4 regions of the Streptomyces sp. NPDC088387 genome follow, and region 1 is predicted to be linked to each of the others. Evidence: riboswitches for the same ligand, from Rfam matches in the RefSeq annotation. Region 1 holds a riboswitch; each other region holds the start of a gene.
What was found. Region 1 has a riboswitch for cobalamin ahead of ACIQAC_RS16565 (energy-coupling factor ABC transporter permease). Riboswitches for the same ligand answer to the same signal wherever they lie in the genome.
Positions count from the first base shown of each region.

Region 1 (7,682 bases):
GCTTGGCGACCTCCATGAAGAAGTTCATGCCGATCGCCCAGAAGAAGGAGAGCCGGGGCGCGAACGCGTCGACGTCCAGGCCCGCCTCACGGCCCGCGCGGATGTACTCGACCCCGTCGGCCAGCGTGTACGCGAGCTCCAGGTCGGCCGTCGCGCCCGCCTCCTGGATGTGGTAGCCGGAGATGGAGATCGAGTTGTAGCGGGGCATCCGCTGCGAGGTGAACGCGAAGATGTCGGAGATGATCCGCATCGACGGCTTCGGCGGATAGATGTACGTGTTGCGGACCATGAACTCCTTGAGGATGTCGTTCTGGATGGTCCCGGCCAGCTTCTCCGGCGGCACACCCTGTTCCTCGGCGGCGACGATGTACAGCGCGAGCACCGGCAGCACCGCGCCGTTCATCGTCATCGACACGGTCATCCTGTCCAGCGGAATGCCGTCGAACAGCTGGCGCATGTCGTAGATCGAGTCGATGGCCACGCCCGCCATGCCGACGTCACCGGTCACGCGCGGGTGGTCGCTGTCGTAGCCGCGGTGCGTGGGCAGGTCGAAGGCGACCGACAGGCCCTTCTGGCCTGCGGCGAGGTTGCGCCGGTAGAAGGCGTTGGACTCCTCCGCGGTGGAGAACCCCGCGTACTGCCGGATCGTCCAGGGCTGGTTGACGTACATCGTCGGGTACGGGCCGCGCAGATACGGGGCGATGCCCGGGTAGGTACCGAGGAAGTCCAGGCCCTCCAGGTCCTGGCCGGTGTAGAGCGGCTTGACCGCGATGCCCTCCGGGGTCTCCCAGAGCAGGTCGTCGCCGTCGCCGGCCTTCTTCACCGCCGTACGCCACTCGTCGGGGCCGCCGTCGGCGGTCGGCACGCCGAGGTCGATCCCGGAGAAGTCGGGGACGGTCATCACGACACTCCCATGCGGTCGAGGGTGGCGGTGAGCACGGCGACGGCGTCACAGCCGGCGAAGACATAACTGTCGACACCCGAGTACTGCCCGGGGCGGCCCGCGAGGAACACATACGCGGCGCCCGCGGCCCGCAGTTCGGCGGCGACGGACTCGGCCTGCTCCTCGTACAGCGTGTCGCTGGAGCACAGACAGACCTCGCGCGCCCCGCTGTCGGCGAAGGCGCCCCCGGTGACGGGCTCGATGCCGCCCGCCTGGAACAGGTTCGCGGCGAAGGTGAGCCGGGCCGTGTGCGCGGCGGCCGGGCCGAGCGCCGCCAGATGGATCCGGGGGCGGGCGCCGGTCGCGGCGAGATGGGCGTCGGAGCGGGCGCGCAGCGCCTCGAACGCCTCGTCGCGGCGCACCCGGGGCAGACCGCCGGACGGCTGCTCGGGCGCGGGCTCGCGCACCACGGGTTTCTCGGCGAGGTTCGGGAACTCGCTGACGCCCGTGACGGGTTCGCGGCGCTTGGCGAGCTTCTTCGAGCGCACGGCCCAGGTCTCGGCCAGCCGCTCGCGCACCATGCCGGACCGCAGGGCGGCCGCCTGTCCGCCGGCCCGCTCGATGTTCTGGAAGAACTCCCAGCCCGCGTGGGCCAGTTCGTCGGTGAGCCGCTCCACGTACCAGGAGCCGCCCGCCGGGTCGATCACCCGGGCCAGATGGGACTCCTCGACGAGGATCGTGGAGGTGTTGCGGGCGATCCGGCGCGCGAACGCGTCCGGCAGGCCCAGCGCGTGGTCGAACGGCAGCACGGTCACCGCGTCGGCGCCGCCCACCCCGGCGGCCAGCGTGGCCACCGTCGCCCGCAGCATGTTCACCCACGGGTCGCGGGGCGTCAGCATCACCGTGGAGGTCACGGCGTGCTGCACCTGCCGTCCGGAAGCGCCGCACACCTCGCCGACCCGCGCCCACAGCCGGCGGGCCGCGCGCAGCTTGGCGATGGTCAGGAACTGGTCGGCGGTCGCCGCGTAGCGGAACTCCAGCTGGTCACAGGCCTGTTCGACGCTCAGCCCCGCCGCGGTCAGCTCCCGCAGATACGCCACGCCGGTCGCGAGCGAGGCGCCCAGCTCCTGACCGGCCGAGCCGCCCGCCTCGTGGTACGGCAGCGCGTCGACGGTCAGCGCGCGCAGCCCCGGGTAACCGTCCGCGCACCGCCTCGCGAGCGCGGCCACCGGCCCGGTGTCGTACGTCCGCCCGGTGCGGGCCTCGTGACCGAGCGGGTCGGTGCCCAGGTTGCCGCGCAGCGCCTGCGGCGCGACGCCCTGCTCCTCGGCGACGCGGAGCAACTCGTCCGCGGCGGCGGCCACTTCGGTGCCGGCTTCGAGGACGACCGGCGCGAGGTCGAGGTAGACGCCGTCGAGCACCGCGCCGAGCGCGGAGACCGGGACGCCGGCGTCGCCGACGACCAGCCACAGCTCGGTGACGCCGTTCTCCAGGTCGCTCAGGACGGCACGGTTGTCGGCCGCCGCGTGGCGCTGGCGCACCCCCCAGCCGCCGGTCGTGCTGCCCTCGGCCCGGCCACCGCGGACGAACGGGGCGAACCCGGGCAGGCCGGGGTCGGGCGCGGCGTCGCGCGCCGTGTAGAGGGGGCGGGTGGTGAGCCCGTCCTCCAGCTGGGTGGAAAGGGCGTCCTCCGCCGCGGCTCCCGAGACTTCCTTGCCCGACTTGCGCAGGACACCCTCGACAAGGCGCTGCCACTGCTCGTGCGTAGCTTCCGGGAACTCGGCGGCCAGGGAGAGCCCGTCGTCAGGCAGGACCGTCATGCCGGGGATGCTAGGTCAGATCGACGACACAGCAGCAGAGGACGCGACTGTGACGTTGTTCTCCTAGGGGGTGTGACGTGCTCCTCTCGGGGTGCGGCTGGGGTGGGAGGGGCTGCTGTCTGGGGTCCACCGGGGTTGCCGCGGCCACCCCGGCCGGCGGTACGGCCACCGGCACTCCGCCGCCGGACCGTCGTACGGATGCCGGGGTCGGACCGGGGTCCCGCGCCCCGAACCGCGTTCCGGGACCGTCCGTCACGGCTCCGTCGAGCCCACCGGCGTGAGCGCCGCCAGCTCCTCCGGCGTCAGGGGCCCGCGCTCGCCCTCCGCCAGGAGCCCCCGCGCCCGCAGCAGCCCGGCCACCGCCACCCCCCACGGCAGCCGCAGCCCGGCCCCCGCCAGCAGGTCCGTGCGCGCGAGCAGCTCCGCCACCGGACCCGTGTGCGCGCCGGACGGGGTGAGCAGGGCCGCGTCGTCCGCCCAGCGCAGCGCGAGGTCCACGTCATGGGTGGCCATGACGACGGTCGTGCCGCTCGCCCGCAGCCCGTCCAGCGTGGCGAGCAGCCGCTCCTGCCCGTCCGGATCGAGCCCGGCGGTCGGCTCGTCGAGGATCAGCACCCGGGGCCGCATGGCGACGGCCCCGGCGATCGCGGTCCGTTTGCGCTGGCCGTAGGAGAGCAGATGGGTGGGCCGCTCGGCGAGGGCGGAGATGTCGAGGGCGGCGAGCGCCTCGTCGACCCGGGCCCGCACCTCGGCGTCGGAGAGCCCGAGGTTCAGCGGCCCGAAGGACACGTCCTGTCCGACCGACGCCGCGAACAACTGGTCGTCCGGGTCCTGCACCACCAGCTGGACGCTGGTCCGCAGCCGCGTCAGCCCCCTGCGGTCGTACGACACCTTCTTCCCGTCGACCGTCAACTCCCCGGCGTGCGGCCGCAGTCCGCCGCTGAGCAGCCGCATCAGCGTGGTCTTGCCACTGCCGTTGCGGCCCAGCAGCGCCAGCGCCCGGCCCGCCCGGACCTCGAAGTCGAGCCCGGTGAGCACGGCGGGCCCGTCCTCGTAGGCGAAGGACGCGCCCCGCAGGGCGACGAGAACGGGCTCGCTCATGACAGCGGCCTTTCCAGTACGAGGGCCAGGGCGGCCAGCGCGAGCAGCAGCGCGACGCTCACGACCGTGAAGGGCACCGAGACACGGGCCTCCGGGACGAGGACCCGCAGCGTGCCGTCGTAGCCGCGTCCGGCGAGCCCGGACTGGAGGCGGGCCGCCCGGTCGAAGGACCGGACGAACGCGGTGGCGCCGAGCCCGGCCAGCGAACGCCACTGGGCGGCCCGGGTGGTGTGGCCGAGCCGCGCGGCCTGCGCGTCCCGGATCCGCCGCACCGAGTCGAGCAGCAGAAAACTCATCCGGTACGTCACCAGCGCCACGTCCACCACCGGCGCGGGCACCCCCGCCCGGATCAGCCGGGGCAGCAGGTCGGACATCGGCGTGGTGAACGCGAACAGCAGCACGCCCAGCGAGGCCGCCGAGGTCCGCAGCAGCAGCTCACCGGCGCGCACCGGCCCGTCGTCGGCGAGCGCGAGGAATCCGCCGCCCCCGCCGACCTGGACGAGCAGCGGCAGCGCGCCGGTGACACAGAAACCCAGCGGCACCCGGTAGGCCCGCCACAGCTTGCGGCCCGGCACCCCGGCCGGACCCAGCAGCACCACCAGCGCGGTCACCAGCACCAGGGCCGCGCCCGGCCACGGCGGCAGCGAGATCGCCAGCACCGTGAGCCCCAGCCCGAGCACCGCCTTGTCCACGGGGTGCCGGCGGCGCCAGCGGCTGCTGTGCGCCGCCGCGTCGATCGGCAGCACGCCGGCTCAGACCTGCCCGGCCGGACCGGCTGCGCTCCCGCTCGGCTCCGCGTCACCGGCGGCCGGGGTCCGGGCGCCGGGGGTCCCGGCACCGGTCGGTCCGGCGCCGCGCAGCGCCCGCTCCTCACCCTGCCGCCGGCCGCGCCGGATGCCGAAGTAGTAGGCGAGCACACCCGCGCCGAGCGCCGCCTGAAGGGCGAACAGCGCGGACTCGATCTCCCCCGACGGCGGTTCGTACAGCGGCGAGAACCAGGGCTCGTAGTCGGGGTCGATCTCGGTGATCGCCGTCTCCGCCTCCGCGTCGGCGCCCGTGAACGGCTCCTCCTTGTGGTCGCCGAGACCGAACACCAGCGGAATCACCGCGAGCGCGGCCACCGCGAGCAGCAGCAGGGCGTTGATCCTCGTGTTGCGCTTCATCGGGCCGCCACCGCCTCCTGCTTCGCACCCTTGGTCAGCAGCACCCCCAGCCGGGTCAGCTCACCCTTGCTGGACTGCACGAGCAGCCGCATCACCAGCACCGTGAGCAGGCCCTCGCTGACCGCGAGCGGGATCTGGGTGACGGCGAAGATGGAGCCGAACTTGCCGAGCGCGCCCAGGAACCCGCTGCCCGGGTCGGGGAAGGCGAGCGCCAGCTGCACACTCGTCACGCAGTACGTGGAGAGGTCGGCGACGAACGCGCCGAAGAACACGGCGGGCATCAGCGGCACGTCGAAGCGCCGCAGCACCTTGTAGACGGCGTACCCGGCCCACGGTCCGACGATCGCCATCGAGAAGACGTTGGCACCGAGTGTGGTCAGACCGCCGTGGGCGAGCAGCAGCGCCTGGAACAGCAGGGTGATGGTGCCCAGGACCGCCATGATCGGGGGCCGGAACAGGATCGCGCCGAGGCCGGTGCCGGTCGGGTGGGAACAACTCCCGGTGACGGACGGCAGCTTCAGCGCGGACAGGACGAAGGTGAAGGCTCCCGAGGCTCCGAGGAGCAGAGTGCTCTCCGGGTGCTCCCTGACCTCACGGGTGAGAGAACGGACTCCGTGGACGACGAACGGCGCCGACGCTACGCCCCAGGCGATCGCGTGCGCCGGAGGCAGAAAACCCTCGGCTATGTGCATGGCTCAGCAGACCCTCTCCAGCACCTCGTGGATGGACGACGCACCTTGGCCGGTCTCCTGGCTGACGGGTACCACCGCCCGTGCTCCGCCTTCCCGGGCCGGACCCCGTCGTGGTGAGACGGAGGCTGTTCCCAGTGGCTGCCCCTGAGGGCTGGAGCCGGACTTCCCGATCACAGTGGCGAGGGCCGCACCGGCATCACACCGGATTTCCCGTTCACCAAGGCGTGGCGACAGTAGTGCGCGGATCGGGGTGGTGACAAGCGGGGCATCGGGGGCGCATCGAGGGCGCACGCCCGCGATGACGTCAGGGTTTCGGCATCGCCCGCCGGGCCCACGGGGCAACCGGAACACGCCCGACCGGGCCCCGCAGGCGCGGGACCCGGTCGGGGAGGGGATCAGCCGGGGAGGGCGTCAGCTGGGACGGGCGTCAGCTGGGACGGGGGTCAGCTGGGGGAGGGGGTCAGCCCACCTGGCCGCTCGGCGGTGCCGAAGGGGTCGGGCTCGGTGCCGGGTTGGCCGTGCGCACGTTGAGGTCCGGGCGCGGTTCGAGCACCAGGACCGGGGTGCCCGGCTGCGGGGGCGGCGGGGTCAGCTGGTCCTTGGGCAGGTTGGGCGGCGCGGTCTGCTGGAAGTTCACCTGCTCGTGGTTCACCATCCCGGTCTTCTCCAGGATCGTGATGTGGTCGAGCACGGTGTCGTTGGCGAGGTCGGCCAGCTGACGGACCAGCGAGTTCCGGGTCGTACCGCGTATCTTGGCGACCACCGGGAAGATCTGACCGTGCGTCACCCGCATGATCTGGGTCGCGGTCGAGTCGAACGTCTTGCCGTTCTCCGCCGCCGCCGTCTGTACGAACTGCTGCTGCTGCGGGCTCGCCTGGTTCGGCAGCGTGATGTTCAGCTGCGGGGCGATCTCACGGCACAGCTTGTCGAGTCCGGCGTGACCGACGATCAGATGCGCGCCGGCCTCCTTCATCTCGGGCGTGGTGCCCTTCTCCATGGTGATCTCACCCAGCGGGTACTCCCAGAGCCCGGCGGCCCGGACCTTCACCACGAAGTCACGGTCCGCCTCGGTGAGCGGCCCCCACTGGGTGTTGGCGATGATCCGGTTCTGGTCACTGGACGTGTTCTCGACACCCAGCATGGCCGGATAGGCGAGTGCGGTGAGGGTCAGACCCATGGCACCGAAGACGAAAAGGCTTCCCACCTTGGTGCGTGAGATGGGCATGCGACCTCCTGACGGGAACGATTCGTACGACAGTAGATACGGGCGCGGGGTGCCGAAGCGTCAGTGGAATCCGTGATTTTCCCCGCCCGGCCTGTGCGGTGCGTCACACCCCCGCGAGGCGGGCGCGGTGACCTGCGGTTAACTGGGAGTACGTGCCGTTCGTCCGGCACGTGGTGTGCCCGTATCCGATCCGCTGAGGTTGTGCCCGTGACCAAGCCCGTGGCCCGTGAGCCGCAACGACGCAACGCCCGGTCGAACAGGGCGCGCATCCTGGCCACGGCCCGCCGGGAGCTCGGCCGCGATCCCGACATCACGCTGGAGGAGCTGGCGCGCGCCTCCGGAGTGGTCCGGCGCACCCTCTTCGGTCACTTCCCGGGGCGCGCGGCCCTCCTTGAGGCGCTGGCGGAGGAGGCGCAGGAGGCGATGCAGGGCGCGCTCCACGCGCAGCGCCTCCAGGACGAACAGCCCGAGCGGGCGCTCGCGATGTTCACGTTCGCCCTGTGGCCGGTGGGTGACCGCTACCGGATGCTCCTGGGCCTGGCCCGCCGCGACCTGGGCACCGAGCGGGTCGCCGAGATCCTGGCGCCGGCCAGGTCCGCGGTCGCCGGGGTCCTGGAGCGCGGCCAGCGCGAGGGCGTCTTCCACACCCACCTCTCGCCGGGTGCCATGAGCGCCGCGCTGGAGGGCCTCACCATCGCCCTGCTGGAGTGCGTCAACACCGGGGAACTGGCGGAGGACGACGGCAGCGCGGTCGCCCTCGCCGAACTGATCGCGGCCGGTGTGCCCGAACCCCGGGCC
Region 1 covers NZ_JBIVNC010000005.1:420,144-427,825, reverse strand. Annotated here, with positions in the region: gene scpA (methylmalonyl-CoA mutase) at 1-901, opposite strand, end outside; gene ACIQAC_RS16585 (methylmalonyl-CoA mutase family protein) at 901-2,703, opposite strand; gene ACIQAC_RS16580 (energy-coupling factor ABC transporter ATP-binding protein) at 2,956-3,804, opposite strand; gene cbiQ (cobalt ECF transporter T component CbiQ) at 3,801-4,550, opposite strand; gene ACIQAC_RS16570 (energy-coupling factor ABC transporter substrate-binding protein) at 4,557-4,967, opposite strand; gene ACIQAC_RS16565 (energy-coupling factor ABC transporter permease) at 4,964-5,659, opposite strand; cobalamin riboswitch at 5,689-5,896, opposite strand; gene ACIQAC_RS16560 (DUF4142 domain-containing protein) at 6,120-6,884, opposite strand; gene ACIQAC_RS16555 (TetR family transcriptional regulator) at 7,092-7,682, shown strand, end outside.

Region 2 (7,682 bases), on a different contig from region 1:
CCGATCCGGTAGGGGGCGCCGGAGGCACGCGCCGCCAGCAGATCGGTGTCGGCGGTCGACAACAACAACACAGTGCCAGTGGTCATACGGGCGCTCCCGGTGGAATGAAGGGCAGTCCTTGCGGCGCGCCGGACTCGATGAGCCGCCACAGCGCGTCCGTGTCCGCGTGCTGTTCGATGAGATCGCCGAGCCGGTCGAGCTGCTCCTCGCGCAGCGCGGCGAACGTGGTGTCGGGTGCGGGCACAAAACGCCGGCCCGCGGCGGCGGCCACCTCGCGCAGGAACGCCCGCCGGAACCCGTCCGACTCCAGGGAGCCGTGCCAGTGCGTGCCCCAGGTCTGACCGACCCGGCACCCACCCAGGAACGGGGTCCCGCCCACGACATCGGCGACCCCGTGATGGATCTCGTACCCGGCGACCGGCTCCCCGAGGGCCTCGCCGACCGGCCGCGTGAGGGTCTTCTCGCGCGCGAACCGCACCCGCACCGGCAGGATCCCGAGCCCGTCGACATGACCGGCCCGGCTCTCCACGTCGTCCTCGATGTGCTCGCCGAGGAGCTGGAAGCCGCCGCAGATGCCGAGCGTCGGCAGCCCCTCGGCGGCCCGCCGTGCCAGCGCCCGCGCGAGCCCCCGGTTCCGCAGCCACTCCAGGGCCTTCACCGTGCCCCGGGTGCCGGGCACCACGACCAGGTCCGCGTCGGCCAGTTCCTCCGGCCGGTCCACGAACCGCACGACCACACCGGGTTCGGCGGCGAGCGCGTCGACGTCCGTGAAGTTCGACATCAGCGGCACGGCACAGACGGCGACCCGCAGCACGTCCTCGCCGACGGGCGGCGCGACCACGGACTCCCGGACGGTCCCGCGCAGCGAGACGCGGAGCCCGTCCTCCTCGTCGATGCCGAGCCCGTGCCGGAACGGCAGCACGCCGTAAGTGGGCCGCCCGGTGAGCCCCTTGAGCATGTCGAGCCCGGGTTCGAGTAGGGAGACGTCCCCGCGGAACTTGTTCACGAGGAACCCGGCGACCAGCTCCTGGTCCTCCGGCGACAGCAGGGCGACGGTCCCGAAGAAGGACGCGAAGACGCCACCCCGGTCGATGTCACCGACCACCAGCACGGGGAGCCGGGCGTTCCTGGCGATCCCCATGTTCACGATGTCGGTCCGCCGCAGATTGATCTCGGCCGGACTGCCGGCCCCCTCACAGATCACCGCGTCATACGTGCCCCGCAGTTCGGCAAGACAGTCGAGCACGGTCCCGAGCAACTGCTCCTGCCGCCCGCCGTGATAGCCCCGGGCAGTCATCTCCCCCACGGGCTTCCCCATGAGCACAACCTGACTGCTCCGGTCACCGCCGGGCTTCAGCAGCACGGGGTTCATCAACGCGGTCGGCTCCACCCGGCAGGCCTGCGCCTGCATGGCCTGGGCCCGCCCGATCTCGGCACCTTCCCGGGTGACGAAGGAGTTGAGCGACATGTTCTGCGCCTTGAAGGGCGCGACCCGGACCCCCCGCCGAACCAACCACCGACAGATCCCGGCGGTCACCACACTCTTCCCGGCATCAGAGGTGGTCCCGGCAACCAGCAGCCCCGTCACGCGGCACCTCCGGCGGTCTGCTCGCGCTGCGTGCTCGGCACCGGCTGTGGGCAGGCGTTGCGCAGGGCGACGGGGAGGGTGGGCACAGCCCCCAACGCCGGGTGCCGCTGCAACCGGCCCCGCAGCAGCGCAGCCCCCGCACTGACGCCGAGCGCCATCCACTGCACGCGCCGCGACAACCGCACGGCACGTTCCACGTCGGCCATGGCGACCGCCCGCCCGGAACGATTCAGCACAGGCCGCCGCTCAACCCGCCCCGCGTACGACAAGGTCCCGCCGAGCCGTACCCCCAACGCCCCCGCGAACGCCGCCTCGACAACCCCGGCATTGGGACTCGGATGCTCGGCGGCATCGGCACGCCAAGCCCGTACAGCCCCCACCCGATCCGCCCCGGCGACCACAGCGAGCACCCCGGTGAGTCGCGCCCCGGGCCACCCGGCCACATCGTCCAGCCGGGCCGAAGCCCACCCGAACCGCCGGTACTTCACCGACCGGTGCCCCACCATCGCGTCCAGCGTGTTCACGGCCCGGAACCCGAGCAGCCCCGGCACCCCACCCACGGCCCCCCACACCAACGCCCCCACCACCGCGTCGGACGTGTTCTCGGCGACGGACTCGACCACAGCGCGAGCGATCCCGTCGGCGTCGAGCGCCTGCGGATCCCGCCCGCACAGATGCGGCAACCGTGCCCGCGCCCCCTCGACGTCCCCGGCCTCCAGCGCCCGCCCGATCGCCCGGGCCTCCCGCCCGAGGGAAGTCCCGCCCACGACGGCCCAGGTGGCGGCACCGGTCAGCGCGACGGACGCGGCGGGGGAGGACCGTACAACGCGCGCGGCGACGGCACCCAGAGCCACGGCACCGCCCGCGCACACGGCGGTGTGCAGCGCACCCCACCCGCGGTGGTCGCGCCACAGCAGACGTTCCACGGCACCGGCGGCCCGCCCGAAACCGGCGACCGGATGCCCGCGGCGGGGATCGCCGAGGAGCAGGTCACCGAGGAGCCCGGCGGCGGCGCCGTACGCGAAGACGCGATCGGCACCCATCGGCTCAGCCGGCCGTGCGGTCAGGAAGTGTCCTGGTACGGAATCTCGTTCGGCAGCCGAGCATGGCGATATGTCCTCACTCAGGGTGTCCGCGCCCTGATTCGACGAGACCGGCGGTGAGAGTTCCTGGCTCCCGGGGGTTTCTTCCCCGGTGACAGTGGCGGGACCGCGCCGGATTCACACCGGCTTCCTCTTCTGCCGCCGTACATGGCCCCGGCAGTCCACCACGGGGTTGGAAGACCCGTCAACTTGCCGTTGACCTGCGAAGGGAGAGTGTGCTGAGGCCCACACCGCCCCTGTCGGAAACACCGCCGAGGGCGGGTACGGAACCATGTCCCGTACCCGCCCTCGCGGTCTGCCGCTGTGCCGCCGCCGGGCGACGATCGTGCCGCCGGGCGAGATCGTGCCGTCAGGCGACGATCAGATAGATCCCGTACGCCACCGCCGCCGCGCACGCCGCGAAGCACGCGTACGCGCCGGTGACCGCGAGCGCCGCGCCGCCGCCGGCCTGCGCGACCGCGCGCTCGCGGCGCGACAGACCCATCACGCCGAGGGTGAACAGGCCGACGAGGGCCACGGTGACCACGAGGCTGACGCCGAAGACGGAGCCGAGTGCCGCCCAGTCGATCTTCATGCTGGTGTGTCCTTGGGGGAGTGGGGAGGGGTGGGCGGGCTCAGACGCCGGCGCGTGGCGCCGCGGCGTCGGCGGAGGCGGCCGGGACGGCCGGCGCGGGCAGGGTGGCGGCCAGTTCGTCGGCCGGGCCCGCGGGCGGCGGGGTCACGGCGGCGATGGCGGCGGTGACCACGCCCGGCTCCTCGGTGCCGTTGACGTTGGTGTGGTCGACGACCTCGCGGCGGGACAGCTTCCAGATCCAGGCGCTGGAGCCGATCAGGAACGCGGCCACGAACCCGGTGCCCCAGGCCCCGAAGCCGGTCACCCACTCGGCGACCGCGCCGACCAGCGCGGCGGCCGGCAGCGTCAGGCCCCAGGCGATGAACATCCGGGTCGCCGTGGACCAGCGGACCACACCGCCCTTGCGGCCCAGGCCCGCGCCCATCACCGAACCCGAGACGGAGTGGGTGGTGGAGAGGGAGAAACCGAGGTGCGAGGAGGCCAGGATGACCGTCGCGGCGCTGGTCTGGGCGGCGAAGCCCTGCTGCGGCTGGAGATCGGTCAGGCCCTTGCCCATGGTGCGGATGATGCGCCAGCCGCCGAGGTAGGTGCCGAGCGCGATGGCCAGGCCCGCGGAGAGGATCACCCAGGTGGGAGGGTCGGAGTCGGGGGCGAGGCTGCCGCCGGCGACCAGGGCGAGGGTGATGATGCCCATCGTCTTCTGCGCGTCGTTGGTGCCGTGGGCCAGCGAGACGAGGCCCGCGGAGGCGATCTGTCCGGCCCGGTAGCCCTTGGCGGCGGCCTTGCCGTCGGCCTTCTTGCCCAGGGTGTAGGTGAGCCGGGTCGCGAGCATCGCGGCGAGGCCGGCCACGATCGGGGCGGCGATCGCCGGGATCAGCACCTTGGTGACCAGCGCGTCGCCGTGCACGGCACCGACGCCGGCCGAGGCGATGGTGGCGCCGATCAGACCGCCCATCAGGGCGTGCGACGAGGAGGACGGCAGACCCACCAGCCACGTCAGCAGGTTCCACAGGATCGCGCCGACCAGGGCGGCGAAGATGACCTCCGGCTGGATACCCGACTCGTCGACGAGCCCTTTGGAGATCGTGTTCGCGACCTCCACGGAGAGGAAAGCGCCCACGAGATTGAGGACGGCGGACATCGCCACCGCGATCTTGGGTCTCATGGCGCCGGTCGAGATGGTCGTGGCCATCGCGTTCGCTGTGTCGTGGAAACCGTTCGTGAAATCGAACGCGAGAGCAGTGACCACCACAATCGCGAGGATCAGCGAGAAGCTTTCCATTTACCCAGGCATTCGTTCGAAGGTCATCGGCCGGATGAACCTAAGTAACCCAGATGAACGACGGGTGAACTGAAGGGGGATCCGTGGTTGCCGGGGTGGGTGGTTGACGTTCCGTTTTCCCGGGACCGAACCCGGTACCGCACACACACCCCGTGTGCCGCACGGACCACACCCGCGTCGCGACCCTCCCCGGCCGCTCCGAGGACGCCCGAAGAGACTCTGGTCACTTTCCTTTGCTGGCAGGATCGCGCCATGGCTGAGCAGCGACAGGACCAGCGGGACCCACGGGACCCACGGGGCGACCGGAACGACGCGCGACGGGCAAACGAGGCGGAGGCGGAAGCCTGGGAGGCGCTGGTGGCGACGGCGCGCCGCACGGTCACCGACGGCCTGGTGGTCGGCACCTCCGGCAACGTCTCCGTCCGCGTCGACGACACCGTACTCGTCACCCCGTCGGGAGTGCCGTACGACCGCCTCCGCCCCGACGACATCACCGGCGTCGACCTGGACGGCCGACAGGTCCTCGGCACGCTCGTCCCGACCAGCGAGCTGCCCATGCACCTGGCCGTCTACCGCGCCACCGACGCGGGCGCCGTCGTGCACACCCACGCCGTCCACGCGACCGCCGTCTCGACCCTGGTCCAGGAACTCCCGACGATCCACTACATGACCGCGGCACTCGGCGGCCCCGTCCGCGTCGCCCCCTACGCGACCTACGGCACGAAGGAGCTGGCCGAGAACATGCTCCGCGCCCTCGCCGACCGCTCCGGCTGCCTCCTCCAGAACCACGGCACCGTCACCTACGGCACCACCCTCGACCAGGCCTACGACCGCACAGCCCAACTGGAATGGATGTCCCACCTCTGGCTGACCGCCTCCGCGATCCCGGACCGGACCCCCACCCTCCTGACCACCCCCCAACTAACAGAAGCAACCCAAAAAATGCACACCTACGGCCAACACCGCCCCTAGCCCCCACCCAGGGCCGCGGGAAACTGCGCATCGTTATGAGGGGCGCGGGGAACTGCGCGATCTTTTCGGCGGCCGAGGAAACGGCACATCCTCTCGGACGGCACGGCGAGCCCACCCAGGGGCGCGGGGAACTGCGCGACCAGCCACAACAAGCCCGCACCCGCACTCCACACCTTCAAAGGCAACACCTTCAAGGGCAACACCTTCAGGGGCAACGGGCCGGGCCCGAACCAACCCCGGCCACCCCTCCCACTGGCCCCAAAGAAGATCGGCCAGGACACTGGACCCGTGCGCACTGTCAAAGCGACGGCCACAGCCGTCACCGTAGCCCTGGCAGCCGGCGCGGCAAGCGTGGCCGCCGGACGGCTCGCCAGCGACGCCGCGCTCAAGGCGCCGCCCGGCCGCCCCCTGCCGACCGAGCCCCGGCTCACCGTGCACGGCACGGCCGCCGGCCAGATCACCCTCACCCGGCACCTGGCCTCGCTGCGCCCCGGCACCTACGGCCTCACCGGCGACCTCTCCCACGCCGTCGTCGGCCCCGTCCTGACCGCCGCGCCCCACTCCGCCGACACCGTCGTACGCCGCCTCGAACGCGTCACCCACGGCAACCCCGCCGCCGGCGACCACGTCTGGCTCACGCCCGGCCTCCACATCGGCGACCCCGGCACCGCCCTTGACCTGGACCACACCGACGTGGGCGTCCCCGCCGAACTCGGCGAACTCCCCGCCTGGTTCGTCCCCGCCGCCCGGGACACCTGGGTGATCGCCCTGCACGGCCTGGGCACCACCCGCGAACACACCATGAACCTCATCCGGTTCCTGCACGACCAGCGCTTCCCGGTCCTCGCCCCCGCCTACCGCGGCGACCCCGGCGCCCCCCGCTCCCCGGACGGCCTGAACCATCTCGGCCAGACCGAGTGGCGCGACGTCGACGCGGCGATCCGGTACGCCGTCCGCTACGGCGCCCGCCAGGTCGTCCTGCTCGGCTGGTCCACCGGCGCCACCATGGCCCTGCACGCCGCCACGCACTCCGCCGTACGCAACCGGGTCTCCGGCCTCGTCCTGGACTCGCCCGTGCTCAGCTGGCAGACCACGCTGAAGGCCCTCGCCACGGCCCGCCGCACCCCGGGCGCGCTGCTGCCGCTCGCGGTCCGCGCCGCCCAGGGCCGCACCGGCCTGCACACCGCCACCGGCACCGACCCGGCCGCGCCCCTCACCGCCGACCGGCTCACCGTGCCGACCCTCGTCGTCCACGGCCCCGGCGACCAGGTCGCCCCCTGGGACATCTCCCGCCGCTTCGCGGCCCGCCGCCCCGACCTGATCACCCTCCACGAGGTCGACAACGCCCCCCACGCAGCCATGTGGAACGCGGACCCCGGGACCTACGAGGAGACCCTGCGCCGCTTCCTCGTCCCCCTGATGTGAGCCGGGCCCCGCGGCAGACCTGACACACCCGCGGAGACCCGACACACCCGGGGCGGATCGCGAGGCGCCCTCCGGTAGCCGGCCGCGGCACGCCCCGAAGTGACACCGGGCCGCCAACTCCCCCCGCCCCCAACCGACTTCCCCGCACCACCCGTCCCGCACCCCCGTCTCCCGCCACCCGGTCGCGACGGTTCCGTTTAAGCCCGTACCACTGGCCTGATCGCGCCTGTTCACCGCCCTTCAGGTCCCGCCCGTTGGCCAGTCCCGTAGCCCGCCGTGACATTCCGTTTGGGTTTTCCGACCGTCAACCGGAAGACTGCACCCGTGACGTCCCGTATCCCGCGCGACTCCAGGCTTCGACTTGTCCGCCCGCGACCCCTGGCCGCCGCCCCCCGAGCGATGAACCAGCGGCGCTCGCGCCGACCCGCCCCCCGCCCCCCGGAGGGCACCCCGGCACCCGCGGAGCTGGCCAGAATGGCCCGCTCGGGGCTGGCCGGAGCCGCCCGCGTGGCCCGCTGGGCCGACACCGCGCTCAGCCCCGGGCGGGACGACGCCACCACCGACGGCATGGCGACCCTCTCCGCCCCCACCGCCGAACGGGCCGCCGCCGAGCTGGGCCTGACCCCGGCTCAGGTCAGCGCCGACTGGGACACCGCCCGCCTCGCCGGCCTCGTCGAGGTGCACGGCGACGTCGCCCGCCCCGGCTGGCGGCTGCGCGCCTGGGACCGCGACGACAGC
Region 2 covers NZ_JBIVNC010000024.1:55,979-63,660, reverse strand. Annotated here, with positions in the region: gene cobN (cobaltochelatase subunit CobN) at 1-86, opposite strand, end outside; gene ACIQAC_RS39055 (cobyric acid synthase) at 83-1,588, opposite strand; gene ACIQAC_RS39050 (cobalamin biosynthesis protein) at 1,585-2,631, opposite strand; cobalamin riboswitch at 2,731-2,873, opposite strand; gene ACIQAC_RS39045 (hypothetical protein) at 3,041-3,265, opposite strand; gene ACIQAC_RS39040 (anion permease) at 3,306-4,547, opposite strand; gene ACIQAC_RS39035 (class II aldolase/adducin family protein) at 4,800-5,519, shown strand; gene ACIQAC_RS39030 (alpha/beta hydrolase) at 5,808-6,944, shown strand; gene ACIQAC_RS39025 (hypothetical protein) at 7,269-7,682, shown strand, end outside.
Region 2: it holds a riboswitch for cobalamin, as region 1 does, so the genes downstream of both, ACIQAC_RS39050 (cobalamin biosynthesis protein) here and ACIQAC_RS16565 (energy-coupling factor ABC transporter permease) in region 1, are expected to answer to the same signal.

Region 3 (7,682 bases), 310 kb from region 1:
GCGCGCAGGGCGCTCTTCACCAGCTCCTCGGCGCCCAGGTGGAGCCAGCCGCCCTCGGTGTCGTAGACCGGCACCTCCTGGCGGTGTCCGCCGGCCAGCCGCCACAGCGGCTCACCGGCCCGTTTGCAGCGCACGTCCCACAGGGCGGTGTCGACGGCGGCGAGCGCGAGGGAGGTGATGGCGCCGGTGGTGGTCGCCCGGGTCAGCGCGAACAGCCGCTGCCACAGCGCCTCCACACCCCGGGCGTCCTGACCGACGAGGGCGGGCAGCAGATGGTCCCGCAGCAGCGCCAGTACGGAGGTGCCGCCGGTGCCGATCGTGTAGGTGTAGCCGGTGCCCGTGACGCCGTCCGACGTCACCAGGTCGACCAGGACCGTCTCCTGCTTCACGAAGGACTGCACCGCGTCGGTACGGTCCGTCTCGACGGCGATGTCCGCCAGCCTGGCGGTCGCGGTCGTGATGATGCTCATCCAGCGATGTCCGTTTTCTGTGGTGGGTGCGGGCCGGTGGGGCTGGTCGCGCGGTTCCCCGCGCCCCTGCCGGGGTGGCCCGATGATGGTTCGGTGCGGGCCGTGGTGGGGCCGGTCAGCCGCAGTCGAGGAGCTTGTCGGCGAACTCCGTCTTGAGCTGCTCGGTCTTGGCCTGCCGGTCCTTGTCGTAGTCGGCCACGTTGGCCTTGTCGACGACGAAGGAGCCCGAGTCCACCTCGACGCCGGGGGTGCGCATGGCGCACTGCTCGGTCTGGAGCAGCGCGAGGGCCCAGGTGCCGACCTCGGCCTGGCCGACCGGGTTCTGTACGACGGTCGCGGCGACGGTGCCCTGTTCGATGGCGCCGAGGATCTTGGCGTCGTCGTCGATGGCGACGACCTTCGCCGCCGACCCGGTCGCCTGTACGGCGTCGGCGGCGGCGACGGCCGGGTTGTAGGCGGTGGCGACGATGCCCTGCACCTGGTCGCCCTTGGCCGCCATCAGGTCGGACACCGCCTTCTGCGCGGTCTGGAGGTCCTTGTCGATGTCGGTGATGGTCTGGAGCAGCCTGACCTTGCCGCCCGACTCGTCGACGGCCTTCTTGACCCCCTTGATCCGCAGCTGGGTGTTGGCGTCCACGTTGTTGCCGGTCACATGGACCAGGGAGCCCTTGCCGCCCATGGCCTCGATTGCCGCCTTCGTCGCCTTGTACGCGGCGAGTTCGACGTTGGTGGAGAGACAGAAGTCGGCCTCGTCCTCACCACCGGCCGGGCAGGAGCCGAGTGACGCCACGGCGAAGCCCTGCGACCTGAGGTCGGCGAAGGTCGTGTTGATGTCGGTGGGGGAGACACCGAACACCCCGAAGGCGTTGTAGCCGCGCGCGGCGAGCGTGGACAGCAGGTTGTTCTGCTTCTGCTGGTCCCACTCCGCCGTCTCGTCGAAGGTGACGTCACCGAGTCCGTACGTCTTCCCGGCGGTGTCGAGGGTCGACTTCCAGACCTGGAAGTACGGGTGGGCGCCGCCGGGCACGAGGGCCACCTTGGTCCGTGAGCCGTCCACGAGCTCGGCGCCGCCGCCGGTCCGCGCGTTCGGCGAGGCCTGGCCGTCGGCCGCGACATCGGCGTTGCGGTACGTGCAGGCCGCCGTGCCCGCGGCCAGCACCAGCGTCACCATCAGGCCGGGCAGGACGGATCTGGTCGGGAAACGCATGTCCCACCCCTTCGAAATCAGATAGGAAATTGATGCGGCGATCGTGGATCACGAACGCGGGCGCGTCAAGACTTCTGACAAAGGCAGGTGAGGACAGGCATCCCGGCGGGCCGGGGCGCGGCGGGTTGAAAATGCTATAGGAAATGAAGCCGGGGAGGGTGCCTACGCACCCTCCCCGGTGATCACCCGGCCTCCGGCGTCAGGAGGACAGCTCCGCACGGACCGCACGGGCCGCGCCCACCAGGTGCTCCAGGGAGGAGCGGGTCTCGGTCCAGCCGCGGGTCTTCAGACCGCAGTCGGGGTTGACCCAGAGCCGCTCCGCGGGGATCGCCTTGAGACCCTCGCGCAGCAGCGCCGCCGCCTCGTCGACGCCCGGCACCCGCGGCGAGTGGATGTCGTACACCCCCGGCCCCGCCTCCCGCGGATAACCGTGCGCTGCCAGCTCACGCGCGACCTGCATGTGCGAACGCGCCGCCTCCAGGCTGATCACGTCCGCGTCGAGGTCGTCGATCGCCTGCACGATGTCACCGAACTCGGCGTAGCACATGTGCGTGTGGATCTGCGTGGCCGGACGGACCCCGCCGGTGCTGAGCCGGAAGGCCTCCGTGGCCCACGCCAGATAGGCGGCGCGGTCCGCGGCCCGCAGCGGCAGCGTCTCCCGCAGCGCGGGCTCGTCGACCTGGATGACCGAGGTCCCGGCCGCCTCCAGGTCGGCCACCTCGTCGCGCAGCGCCAGCGCCACCTGCCGGGCGGTGTCCCCGAGCGGCTGGTCGTCACGGACGAACGACCAGGCCAGCATGGTGACCGGCCCGGTGAGCATGCCCTTGACCGGCCGGTCGGTCAGCGACTGGGCATACGTCGTCCAGCGCACGGTCATCGGCCGCGGACGGGAGATGTCGCCGGCCAGGATCGGCGGACGCACGTACCGGGTGCCGTACGACTGGACCCAGCCGTGCTGCGTGGCGAGGTAGCCGGTGAGCTGCTCGGCGAAGTACTGCACCATGTCGTTGCGCTCGGGCTCGCCGTGCACCAGGACGTCGAGGCCGGTCTTCTCCTGGAAGGCGACGACCTCCTGGATCTCGGCCCGGATCCGCTCCTCGTAGCCGGCCGTGTCGATCCGGCCCGCGCGCAGGTCGGCGCGGGCGGCCCGCAGATCGCCGGTCTGCGGGAACGAACCGATGGTCGTGGTCGGCAGCAGCGGCAGCCCGAGGTGCGCGCGCTGGGCGCCGGTGCGCTCCGGATACGTCTGGGAGCGGCGGCCGTCCGCCTCCGTCACCGCGGCGGTGCGGGCCCGCACGGCCGGGTCCCGGGTGATCGGCGAACCGGCGCGGGAGGCCAGGTCGGCCCGGTTGGCGGCGAGCCCGGCCGCGATGGCGTCGGTGCCCTGAGCGAGCCCCCTGGCCAGGGTGACGAGCTCGGCCGTCTTCTGCCGGGCGAACGCGAGCCAGCGCCTGACCTGCGGCTCGATGTCCCGCTCGGCGGACGCGTCGAGCGGCACGTGCAGCAGCGAGCAGGAGGCGGCGACGTCCACCCGGTCGGCCAGACCCAGCAGGGTGCCGAGTGTGGACAGCGACTTCTCCAGGTCGTTGACCCAGATGTTGCGGCCGTTGACGACCCCGGCGACCAGCCGCTTGCCCGGCAGCCCGCCGACCGCGGCGAGGGCGTCGAGGTTGGCGGCGGCGGCCTCCGTGAAGTCGAGCGCGAGCCCTTCGACGGGCGCCTTCGCCAGCACCGGCAGGGCGTCGCCGAGCCGGTCGAAGTACGAGGCGACCAGCAGCTTCGGCCGGTCGGTGAGGGCGCCGAGATCGCGGTAGGCGCGCCCCGCGGCGTTCAGGTCGGCCGGGGTGCGGTCCTGCACGAGGGCCGGCTCGTCGAGCTGCACCCACTCGGCGCCCGCCGCCCGCAGATCGGCGAGGACCTCGCCGTACACGGGAAGCAGCCGGTCGAGCAGGGTCAGCGGGTCGAAGTCGGCGGCGACACCCGGCGCCGGCTTCGCGAGCAGCAGATAGGTGACCGGGCCGACGAGGACGGGCCGGGCGTCGAGGCCGAGCGCGAGGGCTTCCTTCAACTCGGCGACCTGCTTGGCGGAGTCGGCCGAGAAGACGGTGTCCGGGCCCAACTCGGGGACCAGGTAGTGGTAGTTCGTGTCGAACCACTTCGTCATCTCCAGCGGCGCCACGTCCTGGGTGCCGCGCGCCATCGCGAAGTAGCCGTCCAGCGCGTCCGCGTCGACGGCGGTGCGGTGCCGTGCGGGGATCGCGCCGACCATGACGGTGGTGTCGAGCACGTGGTCGTAGAACGAGAAGTCACCGGTGGGCACCTCGTGGATGCCGGCCTCGGTGAGTTGGCGCCAGTTGCTCCGGCGGAGTCCGGCCGCGGTGTCCCGGAGGGCGTCCGCGGTGACGCGGCCCTTCCAGTACCCCTCGATCGCCTTCTTCAGTTCCCGGTTCTGGCCCTGACGGGGGTAGCCGTACACGGTGGCCCGTGCTGCCGCGGCTGCGGGCTTGGTCACGGAGATCTCCTTCGCGAGATGAATCCCTGAGATCCCGGCGACGGGACGAGGGCGCGAAGGGGAGACGAACCAGTCGGAACCGAACGTGCGCGGCATGGCACGGTCGTCCGTCCGGTGTGTACGCCGACCCGCCCACGAGGTCACCGAGATGTCCGCGTACGGGGTACCGGACGCGGGCAGTTGGCAGGTCTTCGGACTCGCGGGCACGCCCCCCTTCCATCAGGAGGACACCTACTGGCCGTCGCTTCCCAGGCCCCTGTGTGGAGCCCAGTGCGTATGACGGCGGTCGTTCCCGCTCACCGCTGCGGGGCAGTCCCGGATTCCCACCGGGTTCCCTCTTGCGACGCATCCCGTCTGGCGGACGGGGCGAACCAGCTGCGTCGGCCAGCCTACGGGCTGACGTCGCACAGGCAAGCGCGATGTCCGGCATCCGGATGGTGAGCTGGGCCACCAGGCGTGGTACCGGTCCCCTTCCCGGCTGCCGGGAGCGGTGGCCCACGGGCTGTGGCGGGGCGACCGCGGCGCCCGGATCATGGCGATCCTGTGCTCGTTCGGACCGTTGCTCACCACCGAGGGCCGGACCATCGCGGGCCCCCTCGTGATGGTTCTTCTGCTCACGGCGCCCAGGTCGTCCCGGGCCTGGTTCAGCCCGGAACCGCCGGACGCGAACCGGTTCGTCGACGAGTACGGTGACGACGAGGACGACGGGTTGGCGGCGGGCCGGGGCTGAGCGCGGGGCCGGGTGGGCACGGGGCCGGGTGGGTGCGGGCGGGTCACACGGTGATCTTGACGGCTTCGAGCCGGCGTTCGTTCTCCATGGCGCCGCCGAAGACGAAGTTCGGTCGCGGGTCGGCGCAGCCCTGGCTGCCCCAGTCGAAGCCGCTGACCTTGGCGCTGGGGCAGACCCGGCCGCTTCCGACGTTGATGGCGAAGCCCGTCATGTACTTGGCGGACGTCTTGCCGATGTAGATGTTCTTGCCGTCGCCCGTGATCGCGCTCCAGCTCGGCTGCCACCTGCCCTCGCCGTTGGTCGAACCGGAGTTGTACAGGACGGCGTTGGCGGCGGAGCCGTTGACGCCGTGCACCGCGATGTTGAGGGCCTTGATCGGCTTGTTCTGGCCCGTCGTACCGGCCAGCGTGCCGTCGCACACGGGCTTCTGCCAGCCCGTCCCGGACACGTACGCCCGGTAGCAGATGTGCCGCCCGGCGGGGTCCTGCCGCGCGAGCCGCCGGACGGCGGTGGCGGCGGTGTCGACCGCGGGGTCCGCGGTCACCGTGGTGGTGCTGCGCGGAGCCGTCTCGGTGACCGTGGGCCCGCCGGCCGCGGGCAGCGCGGGCTCGGAACTCCCGGCGGTCTTCTTCGGCTTCGGGCTCTTCGACGGCGAGGGCGACGCGCTCGGCGACGACGGCGCGCTGACCGACACCGAGTACGTCGGCGTGGCCTCCGGCGAGGGGCTGCCGCTCGTCGGGGCGCCGGCCCGGGCCGACTGCTGCTGGGTGTCGTCGCCCGATCCGCCGCTGCCGAGGACCACCAGAGACACGATGACGATGCCCGCGACGGCGAGTGCGGCCGGCGCGACGATCAGCGGGCGCTGGAGCAGCCCCGACGGGGTGTACTCGTCGTCCGACTGCCGGCCGCCGTTCCCACGGTCGAGCCGTCTGACCAGCGGGGGGAAGGCGGTGCGGGTGGGGGTGGGGGGTGGTGACAGGGCCGGTTCGTAGGCGTCGTCGGCGTCGTGGTCGTCGTGTTCCGGCTCGTGGTCCGGGTCCGGGTCCGGGTCCGGTGCGAGGTCGGAGGCGGGCGGGGGCGGGGGCGGGGGCTCGGGAAGTGTGTACGACTCCTCGTCGAAGGTGTCGAAGGTGTCGAAGGTGTCGACTGTGTCGAGGGCGTCGTCGGCCGGAAGGGGTTTGGCGGCGGGGAGTTCGTCGTCCTCGTCCCACTCTTCGAGGACAAGGGGGTCGGCTTCGGGGCCCGTGTCGGCGTCGTCGGGATCAGGCGCGTCCTTGCCCTCGCCCTCGTCCTCGCCGTCCGCCTCGGCCACCTCGACGGCGTCGAAGTCCGCCTCGTCCGTGTCCCGTTGCTCCAGCAGCCTGCTGGAGCCGTCGGGAGCGACCTCGACATGGGCCACGTATCCGGCCGCGGGGTCCGAGACGGTCGCGGTCACCGGGGTGTCCAGCGCACGTGCGCGCGCCTGCAACGCGTCCAGGATCGCGGCGTCGCCCGTCTCCCCCTCCGGCACCCGTACCGGCACACCGTCGATGGCGGCCGTGCCGTCGCCGGAGACGACCACCGCGAAGTGGTCGTCCGCCGTGATCGGCTCGTCGCTCTCTTCACCCCGGCCCATGCGCATTCCCTTCCGATGCCGCGGAGATCTCCGACGTCCTCCGCGCTACCGCAACGGCCCGCGCACACCGAACGGTTCAACGCGTACGACAGGAAGTACCGGCGGAGCCACGCCGACCACGGTGGTACCCCTCCGCTGATGTGTTCGGATCTCGATAGAGTCCACCGGGTGAACGCTCCCGAAGAGTTGGTGAGTTTCGCCCTGCTGGGTCCGGTCAAGGCCTGGCGCGGCGGACGGGAACTGGACCTCGGTTCGCCCCAGCAGCGCATCGTGCTGGCGGCCCTTCTGTTACGGCGGGGGCGCCCCGTCACGCTGCACGAACTCCTGGATGCCGTCTGGGGAGAGAAACCGCCGACAGCCGCCGTGTCCGTGCTGCGGACCTATGTGTCACGGCTCCGCAAGGTGCTCGAACCGGGGCGCGCCGCCGCCGGGTCCGCACCGGTGATCGTCTCGGTGGGCAACGGATATCTCGCCCGGGTGCGCGACGACGCGCTGGACCTGACCGTGTTCGAGCAACGGGTCGCACAGGCAAGGAGGTTGAGGGCCGCGGGCGAGCCCGCCACCGCCGCGGAGCTGCTGCGCACCGCGCTCGACGCGTGGCAGGGCGCGGCGCTCGCCGGTCTGTCGGGACCGTTGGCCGAGTCGGAGCGCTCACAGCTGAACGAGGTGCGGCTGGCCACGCTGGAGACCCGGATCGACATCGAGGTCGGACTGGGCCGGCACGCCGAGGTGATCCCCGAACTGATCTCACTCACCGGCGCGCACCCCCTGCGGGAGGCGCTGAGCCGGCAGCTCATGCTCGCGCTGTACCGGTCCGGGCGGCAGGCCGAGGCGCTCGCCGTCTACCGCGGCACACGGCACACCCTGATGACCGAGCTGGGCATCGAACCCGGGGCGGACCTGCGGTACCTGCACGACCGGATCCTGGCGGCGGACGAGTCGCTGCTGGGTGACCGCCCGACCACGGCCAACGGCCGGCCGGTGGCCGACGCCGCGTCCACGGCCGACAACCAGCCCACGGCGTACGACAAGCCCGCAGCCGGCGACAAGCCCACCGTCGGCCACGCCCCATCGCGATCTCCGGAACCGGAACCAGAACCGCAACCGGAGCCCACGCCCGGCGACCCGGCCGAACCGCGTCCCCCCGC
Region 3 covers NZ_JBIVNC010000005.1:112,102-119,783, reverse strand. Annotated here, with positions in the region: gene ACIQAC_RS15300 (mandelate racemase/muconate lactonizing enzyme family protein) at 1-470, opposite strand, end outside; gene ACIQAC_RS15295 (substrate-binding domain-containing protein) at 586-1,677, opposite strand; gene metE (5-methyltetrahydropteroyltriglutamate--homocysteine S-methyltransferase) at 1,877-4,189, opposite strand; cobalamin riboswitch at 4,354-4,580, opposite strand; gene ACIQAC_RS15285 (hypothetical protein) at 4,680-4,919, shown strand; gene ACIQAC_RS15280 (hypothetical protein) at 4,963-6,534, opposite strand; gene ACIQAC_RS15275 (AfsR/SARP family transcriptional regulator) at 6,703-7,682, shown strand, end outside.
Region 3: it holds a riboswitch for cobalamin, as region 1 does, so the genes downstream of both, metE (5-methyltetrahydropteroyltriglutamate--homocysteine S-methyltransferase) here and ACIQAC_RS16565 (energy-coupling factor ABC transporter permease) in region 1, are expected to answer to the same signal.

Region 4 (7,682 bases), on a different contig from region 1:
TCGTCGTAGAGACCGAGGACGTGGCGCCCTGCGGGCAGCATGGAAACGACCAGGTCCGCCTCGTTGACGGCGGATACGGCGGTCGCCGCGGGCTCGACCCCGGCAGCGACGGCGCTGCCCAGTGCGGCGGGGACGAGGTCGTGGCCGAGGACCCGGTGGCCGGCCTTGACGAGGTTGGCGGCCATGGGGCCGCCCATGTGTCCGAGTCCGATGAACGCGACGGTGCTCACCAGGCCACCTCCGTGGTGGTGTGGGGCCCGGCAAGCCGGAGTTCGCGCGCACCGAGGGGCTGGAAGAAGCGCGCTACGTCGGCGTCCGTGACCTCGGCGAAGGTGGCCGGCGACCAGTGCGGGTCACGGTCCTTGTCGATGACCTGGGCGCGGATGCCCTCCACAAGGTCGGGCATGGCGAGGGCCGCGCAGGAGACGCGGTACTCCTGCTCCAGCACCTGCTCCAGCGAGGCGAGCCGACGGGCGCGGCGCAGGGACGCCAGGGTGACCTTCAGCGCGGTGGGTGACTTGGCGAGCAGGGTCTCCGCGGCCTCCTTGGCGGCGGGGTCGCCGTGTGCCAGGAGGCTCTGGACGATCTCCTCGACGGTGTTGGCCTCGTAGCAGCTGTCGATCCACTCCCGGTGCCCCGTCAACTCCCCCACCGGGGGCGGCTGTACGTGCGTGGCGAGCGCCTCGCGCACGGGCAGGCCGGCGAGGTCGGCGACGAAGGCGGGCAGCGCGGCGGACGGCATCGTGTGGTCGGCGAGTCCGCACAGGAGGGCGTCGCCCGCGCCGATCTGCGCGCCGGTCAGGGCGAGATGGGTGCCCAGTTCGCCGGGTGCGAGCGCCAGCAGGTAGGTGCCGCCGACGTCGGGCACAAAGCCGATGCCGGTCTCGGGCATGGCGATCCTGGACCGCTCGGTGACGATACGGACGCTGCCGTGCGCGGAGACTCCGACGCCACCGCCCATGACGATGCCGTCCATGACGGCGACGTAGGGCTTGGGGTAGCGGGCGATACGGGCGTTGAGGTGGTACTCGTCGCGCCAGAACGCGGCGGAGGCCGTGCCGCCGCCGGAGCGGGCATCCGCGTGGATGGCACGGATGTCGCCGCCCGCGCACAGGCCCCGGTCCCCCGCGCCACTGATGACGACGGTCCGTACGGCCGGGTCGTGCTCCCAGGCGGTGAGCGCCGCGTCGATACGCCGGACCATGGCGTGGGTGAGGGCGTTGAGGGCCCTCGGCCGGTTGAGGGTGATGTGGGCGGCCCGTCCCTCGGTGTGCAGCAGGACGGATTCCGTGGCGTCGCTCGCGCCGGTTGCCCCGACCTCGTCGGTGCCGGTCATGCGAACGCCTCCGTCATACCGCGGGCCACGATGACACGCATGATCTCGTTGGTTCCTTCCAGGATCCGGTGGACCCGCAGGTCACGGACGATCTTCTCGATACCGTACTCGTGGAGGTAGCCGTAGCCGCCGTGCAGCTGGAGCGCCCGGTCCGCGACGGAGTAGCCCGTGTCGGTGGCGAACCGCTTGGCCATGGCGCACAGGTACGGCGCCCGGGCGTCGCCCCGGTCGAGGGCGGCGGCGGCCTGCTGGACCAGGGCTCGGGCTGCGGCGAGTTCGGTCGCCATGTCGGCGAGCCGGAAGCGCAGCGCGTCGGCGTCCAGGAGGCGGCGGCCGAAGGCCTCCCGGTCGGCGAGGTGGGCGAGGCTGCGGTCGAGGGCGCTGCGGGCGCCGCCGAGTGAGCAGGCGGCGATCCCGAGGCGGCCGCCGTTGAGACCGTTCATGGCGATGCGGAAGCCCTCGCCCTCGCGGCCGAGGAGCCGGTCGCCGGGGATGCGGACCTCGTCGAGGATGACCTGGCGGGTGGGCTGGGCGTTCCAGCCCATCTTGTGTTCGTTGGCGCCGAAGGACAGTCCGGGGTCGTCACCTTCGACGAGGAACGCGGACACCCCGCCGGCCCCGGTACCGCCGGTGCGGGCCATGACGACGTACAGCCGGGCGGCGCCCGCGCCGGAGATGAACTGCTTGACTCCGGTGAGGATCCAGTGGTCGCCGTCGCGGACCGCGCGGGTGGTGAGGGCGGCGGCGTCGGAGCCGCTGCCGGGTTCGGTCAGGCAGTACGCGGCGAGGTCGTCCATCGCGCACAGACGGGGCAGCCGGCGTTCACGCTGGGCGGGGTCGCCGTAGTGGTCGACCATCCAGGCGACCATGTTGTGGATGGAGAGGTAGCCGGCGATGGAGGGGCAGCCGGAGGCGAGGGTCTCGAAGACGAGGACGCCGTCGGTCCGGGTGAGGCCGGAGCCGCCGGACTCCTCGCGGACGTAGACACCGCCGAGGCCGATTCCGGCGGCCTTGCGCAGGACGTCGACCGGGAAGTGCTTGTCGCGGTCCCAGTCGAGGGCGTGCGGGGCGAGGTGGTCCTGGGCGAAGTCGAGGGTCGTCTCGACGAGGGCCTGCTGGTCCTCGGTGAGCAGGGTCATCGCGCTCACCCCATCGTCGGGATCGTGAAGCTCGCGCCTTCCCTGAGGCCGGCGGGCCAGCGCGAGGTGACGGTCTTCGTACGGGTGTAGAAGCGGATGGCGTCCGGGCCGTGCTGGTTGAGGTCGCCGAAGCCGGAGCGCTTCCAGCCGCCGAAGGTGTGGTAGGCGACGGGTACCGGGATGGGCACGTTGACGCCGATCATTCCGGTGTTGACCCGGCGGGTGAAGTCGCGGGCGGTGTCGCCGTCGCGGGTGAAGATCGCCACGCCGTTGCCGTAGGCGTGCTCGCTGGGCAGGCGCAGGGCCTCCTCGTAGTCGGTGGCGCGGACCACGGAGAGGACCGGGCCGAAGATCTCCTCCTGGTAGATGCGCATGGCGGGGGTGACGCGGTCGAAGAGGGAGGCTCCGGCGAAGAAGCCGTTCTCGTGGCCGGGGAGGCTGAAGTCGCGCCCGTCGACGACGAGTTCGGCGCCCTCCTCGACACCGAGGTCGACGTAGGAGCGGACCCGGTCGAGGGCGTCGGGGCCGACCAGCGGGCCGAAGTCCGCCTCGGGGTCGTCGCTGCGGCCGATGCGGAGCCCGGCGATGCGCTCCTTGAGGCGGGCGACCAGTGCGTCGGCGGTCTGTTCGCCGACGGGCACGGCGACCGAGATGGCCATGCAGCGTTCGCCCGCCGAGCCGTAACCGGCGCCGATCAGGGCGTCCACGGCCTGGTCGAGGTCGGCGTCCGGCATCACGATCATGTGGTTCTTGGCGCCGCCGAAGCACTGGGCGCGTTTGCCGTGGGCGGCGGCGGTGGCGTAGATGTGCGCGGCGACGGGGGTCGAGCCGACGAAGCCGAGGGCGGCGACGCGGGGGTCTTCGAGGAGGGTGGTGACGGCTTCGCGGTCGCCGTTGACGACGTTGAGGACACCTGGCGGCAGGCCCGCCTCCAGGAAGAGTTCGGCGAGCCGCAGCGGTACGGAGGGGTCGCGCTCGGAGGGCTTGAGAAGGAAGGCGTTGCCGCAGGCCAGGGCGGGGGCGGCCTTCCAGAGGGGGATCATGGCGGGGAAGTTGAACGGGGTGATGCCCGCGACGACGCCCAGGGGCGCGCGCAGCGAGTGGACGTCGATGCCGGTGCCGGCGTTGTCGGTGAACTCGCCCTTGAGCAGATGCGGGATCCCGGCGGCGAACTCCACCACCTCCAGGCCGCGTTGGAGGTCGCCGTGCGCGTCGGCGACGGTCTTGCCGTGCTCGGCGGAGAGCAGCCGGGCCAGGGAGTCCTTCTCCTGCTCGGCCAGTTGGAGGAAGCGCAGCAGGACTCGGGCCCGGCGCTGCGGATTCCACTCGCCCCACTCGTGCTGGGCCTGCGCGGCGTCGGCGATCGCCGCCTCGGTCTCGGCGCGGCTGGCGAGGGGCACGCAGGCCTGTACCTCGCCGGTGTTGGGGTCGTACACGTCGGCGTAGGACCCCGAGGTTCCCGGGGTGTGCTTGCCGCCGATGAAGTGCGTCAACTCGCGCGCGGAGGCGCGGTCTTGTGCGCGGATCATGTATGGCCTGCTCTCGTCAGGTGATCCGGGACGGCGCGCGGGACCGCCGCGTCCGGACGCGGTGGCGTACGGGTGCGGGGGCGGCGCGAGATCGCGTATGGCGAGGGGACCGTCAGGCTGTGACGGCCGGACGCGGGTGGGGCCGTGGAGCCCGCCCGCCAAGTCCGCCGGGGTCGTGGGTGCACACCGGTGCCATGCGTGTCAGCTCCATCCTCGTGGACAACACGGAACATCCCGCGGCCGGTATCCTGACTCCCGGATCAGCGCGCGCCGTCCGCCTTCCCGACTTCGTGCTCGTCAGTGGCGTCCTGCTCGACGGCGTACTCCCCGGTCACAGTGGCGGGACCGCGCCGGAATCACACCGGCTTCCCTGCACCGCGGGCCTTCTGCCGCGACTATATAGTTGGACGTCCTAGTAAATCCACCCCGGGCGAGCCCGGTGCCGTGTTGTGCCGGGTCAGGGCTTTTCCGGCGCGGCCGTCCGTGGCTCGGCGAACCGCACCGGGGCGCGGAAGCGGGCGCGGCGCGCGGCCCGTCGGAAGGTGGTCAGCACCGCGGGACCGGCGAGCAGTACACAGACGAAGTTGGTGACCGCCCGGCCGGTGTCCCAGCCGAGGGACGTGGCGATGTCGAAGGCGATGTAGCGCTGCCACTGCTCGGTGAACGGCAGTCCCGGCAGATAGGCGATGGAGCTGTTCGGGTCCAGGGAGAACGGCCAGAAGGACAGGTTGAGCAGAAAGCCGAACAGATACCCGGAGAGGGATCCGTACACCGCCAGCATCAGCACCTCACGGCGGCCGGTGGCCCGGGGCAGGAAGCCGGCGAGCATCCCGACGAAGGCACAGCCGAACATCTGGTACGGCATCCAGGGCCCGACTCCGCCCGTGATGAGCGCGGAGGCGAACAGCGAGGTGCAGCCGAGCACGAACCCGAAGCCTGGGCCGTAGACCCGGCCGGCGAGGACGAGGACGAAGAACACGGTCTCGATGCCGGCGGTTCCGGCACCCAGGGGGCGCAGGGCCGCGTTGACGGCGGAGAGCACACCGAGCATCGCGAGCGCCTTGGAGTCGATGCCGCCCTCGGCGATCTCCGAGAGCACCACGCACAGCACCAGGAGCAGGAGAACCCCGAAGATCAGCGGGGGCGCGTAGTTGGAGCCGAGCTTCCCCGGGGCCACGACGAAGGGCCAGAAGAAGGCCACAAGCCCGAGGAATGCGGCCAGGGTCATGACGATCCCCACGCGCGGGCCGAGCCGGATCGCCGCCGCTTCACGTCTGGTCACGGTCACCCTCCTTCCGGTCCTCGGCCGCGAGTGCCGTTTCGACCTGGCCGACCGTCAGGTAGGGCAGCGGGGCCAGGATCTTCGCGGTCTGCGGGGCGAAGACCGGTGAGGAGACGATGACCTCCGTGGTCGGGCCGTCGGCGACGATGTCGCCCTCGGCCATCACCACGACCCGGTCGGCCGCGCGGGCGGCGAACTCGACGTCGTGGGTGGAGATGACGACCGCCCGGCCCTCGGCCGCCAACGCGTCCACCACACCGATGAGTTCGGTCTTCGCGCGGTAGTCCAGTCCGCGGGTCGGTTCGTCGAGCAGCACGATCCGGGGCGCGGCGGAGACCTGGATGGCGAGGACCAGGGCGAGTTTCTGCCCCTCGGAGAGGTCGCGCGGGTGGGTGGCGTCGTCGATGCCGGGCGCGAGCCGGTCAAGGACGTCCCGTGCGGTCACGGCGGACCCCGACTCGGTGTCCGCCTGGTCGAGTTCCGCCTTGACGCTCTCCAGGTAGAGCAGGTCCGCGGGGGTCTGGGGAACCAGTCCGACGAGCCGGCGGGCCTGTGCGGCGGGCACGGCGTGCGGATCGGTGCCCCCTCCGGAACCGGTCGCCTTCGCACTCCCGCGCACGGAGTCGCCCACCTTCGCACCCGCGGAGTCGCTCACCTTGACGGTCCCCGCGCGGCGCGGACCCGAGCCCTGGATGGCCCACAGCAGCGACGACTTCCCGGAGCCGTTGCGGCCCATCAACGCCGTCACCTCACCGGTGTGCAGATCGAGGTCCACCTCCCGCACGGCGGGCACCCCGCGGTAGGCGACCGTGACGCCGCGCGCGGTCAGCAGCCTGTGCCGGTCCCCCGCTTCGGTTCGCCGCACCGGCGCCGGTGCCCGCTCCGCCAGCCGGGCGCGAAGGGGTGCGGCGGCGCGCCGGGCGTCGCGGATGGACAGCGGCAGCGGGGACCAGCCCGCCGCGCGCCCCAGCTCCACGATCGGCGGGGCGATCGACGCCGTACGGAGGATGTCGGCAGGTGGGCCGATCAGGGCACGGCCGTCGCCGGGGAGGTGGATGACACGGTCGGCGTACTGGACGACGCGTTCGAGGCGGTGTTCCGCCATGAGGACGGTGACGCCCAGGTCGTGCACAAGGCGGGTGACCGCGGCCAGGACCTCCTCGGCCGCTGTGGGGTCCAGTGCCGAGGTCGGTTCGTCGAGGACGAGGACCCGGGGATGGGCGGTGAGGACGGATCCGATGGCGACCCGTTGCTGCTGGCCGCCGGAGAGTTCGTACAGCGCGCGATGGCGCAGGTCGGCGAGGCCGAGGAGGTCGAGGGTCTCCTCGACGCGTTTGCGCATGGTGGCCGGAGGGATCGCCAACTGCTCCATGGCGTAGGCGAGTTCCTCCTCGACGGTGTCGGTGACGAACCCGTCGATCGGGTCCTGGCCGACCACGCCGACGACATCGGCGAGTTCGCGGGGCGGATGGTGGGCGGTGTCGCGGCCGTCGACGACGACCCGGCCGTAGAGGGTGCCTCCGGTGAAGTGCGGCACGAGTCCGTTGACGGCGCCGAGGAGGGTGGACTTGCCGACGCCGGTGTGGCCCACGACGAGGCAGAGTTCACCCTCCTCCACCGTGAGGTCGAGATCGCGCAGGGCGGGTTCGGGCGCGGTGTCGTACTCGATGGTGACCTGGTCGAAGGTGATCACGGGGTGGCGGCTCTCTTGGCGGGGCCCGGCGGCGGGCCGACCTGGGGTGGCGGGGCGAGGAACCCGGCGGCTCCGGCCAGCAGGATCGCGGCGGTCGGCACCAGGGGCAGGTCGGGCCAGGTCAGTGGGTAGAAGGTGGGGTTGAGCTGGGCGGGGTCGTAGCCGAGGTTGGTGAAGAGCAGTACGGCGGCGACGACGCCGCTGCCGGCCACCGCCCACTCCGGCAGGCGACAGGGGTCGGGGCGGTAGTTGGTGCGGGTGACGCGACGGCCGCCCAGGCGCAGCCCGCCCACGCACAGCGCGGCCCCGAGGAGCATGGCGGGCAGGCCGAAGAAGGCGGGTGCGGTCGCGTCGAGCAGGCCGTACGCCCCGGCGCACAGTCCGCACATGCCGAGCAGCATCAGGGCACCCGTGATGCGGCGGGAGGCGCGGGTGGCGGTGCCGGCCCTGCCGTAGCCGCGGGAGTCCATGGCGGCGGCCAGTCGCAGGGATCGTTCGAGGGCGTCCTCCAGGACGGGGACGGCGATGCCGCGCAGTGCCTTGAAGCCCTTGGTGCGGCCGGCGCGCAACTTCCGTGCGCGGGCGACGCGTTGCACACTCTGCACGAGTTGTGGTGCCACGCTGATGGCGACGGTGACGGCGACGCCGAGCTCGTAGAGGGCGCCGGGCAGGACCCGCAGGGCGCGTTTGGGGTTGGCGAGGG
Region 4 covers NZ_JBIVNC010000015.1:227,319-235,000, reverse strand. Annotated here, with positions in the region: gene mmsB (3-hydroxyisobutyrate dehydrogenase) at 1-233, opposite strand, end outside; gene ACIQAC_RS32850 (enoyl-CoA hydratase/isomerase family protein) at 227-1,336, opposite strand; gene ACIQAC_RS32845 (acyl-CoA dehydrogenase family protein) at 1,333-2,475, opposite strand; gene ACIQAC_RS32840 (CoA-acylating methylmalonate-semialdehyde dehydrogenase) at 2,481-4,004, opposite strand; cobalamin riboswitch at 4,225-4,413, opposite strand; gene ACIQAC_RS32835 (ECF transporter S component) at 4,462-5,232, opposite strand; gene ACIQAC_RS32830 (ABC transporter ATP-binding protein) at 5,273-6,979, opposite strand; gene ACIQAC_RS32825 (energy-coupling factor transporter transmembrane component T) at 6,976-7,682, opposite strand, start outside.
Region 4: it holds a riboswitch for cobalamin, as region 1 does, so the genes downstream of both, ACIQAC_RS32840 (CoA-acylating methylmalonate-semialdehyde dehydrogenase) here and ACIQAC_RS16565 (energy-coupling factor ABC transporter permease) in region 1, are expected to answer to the same signal.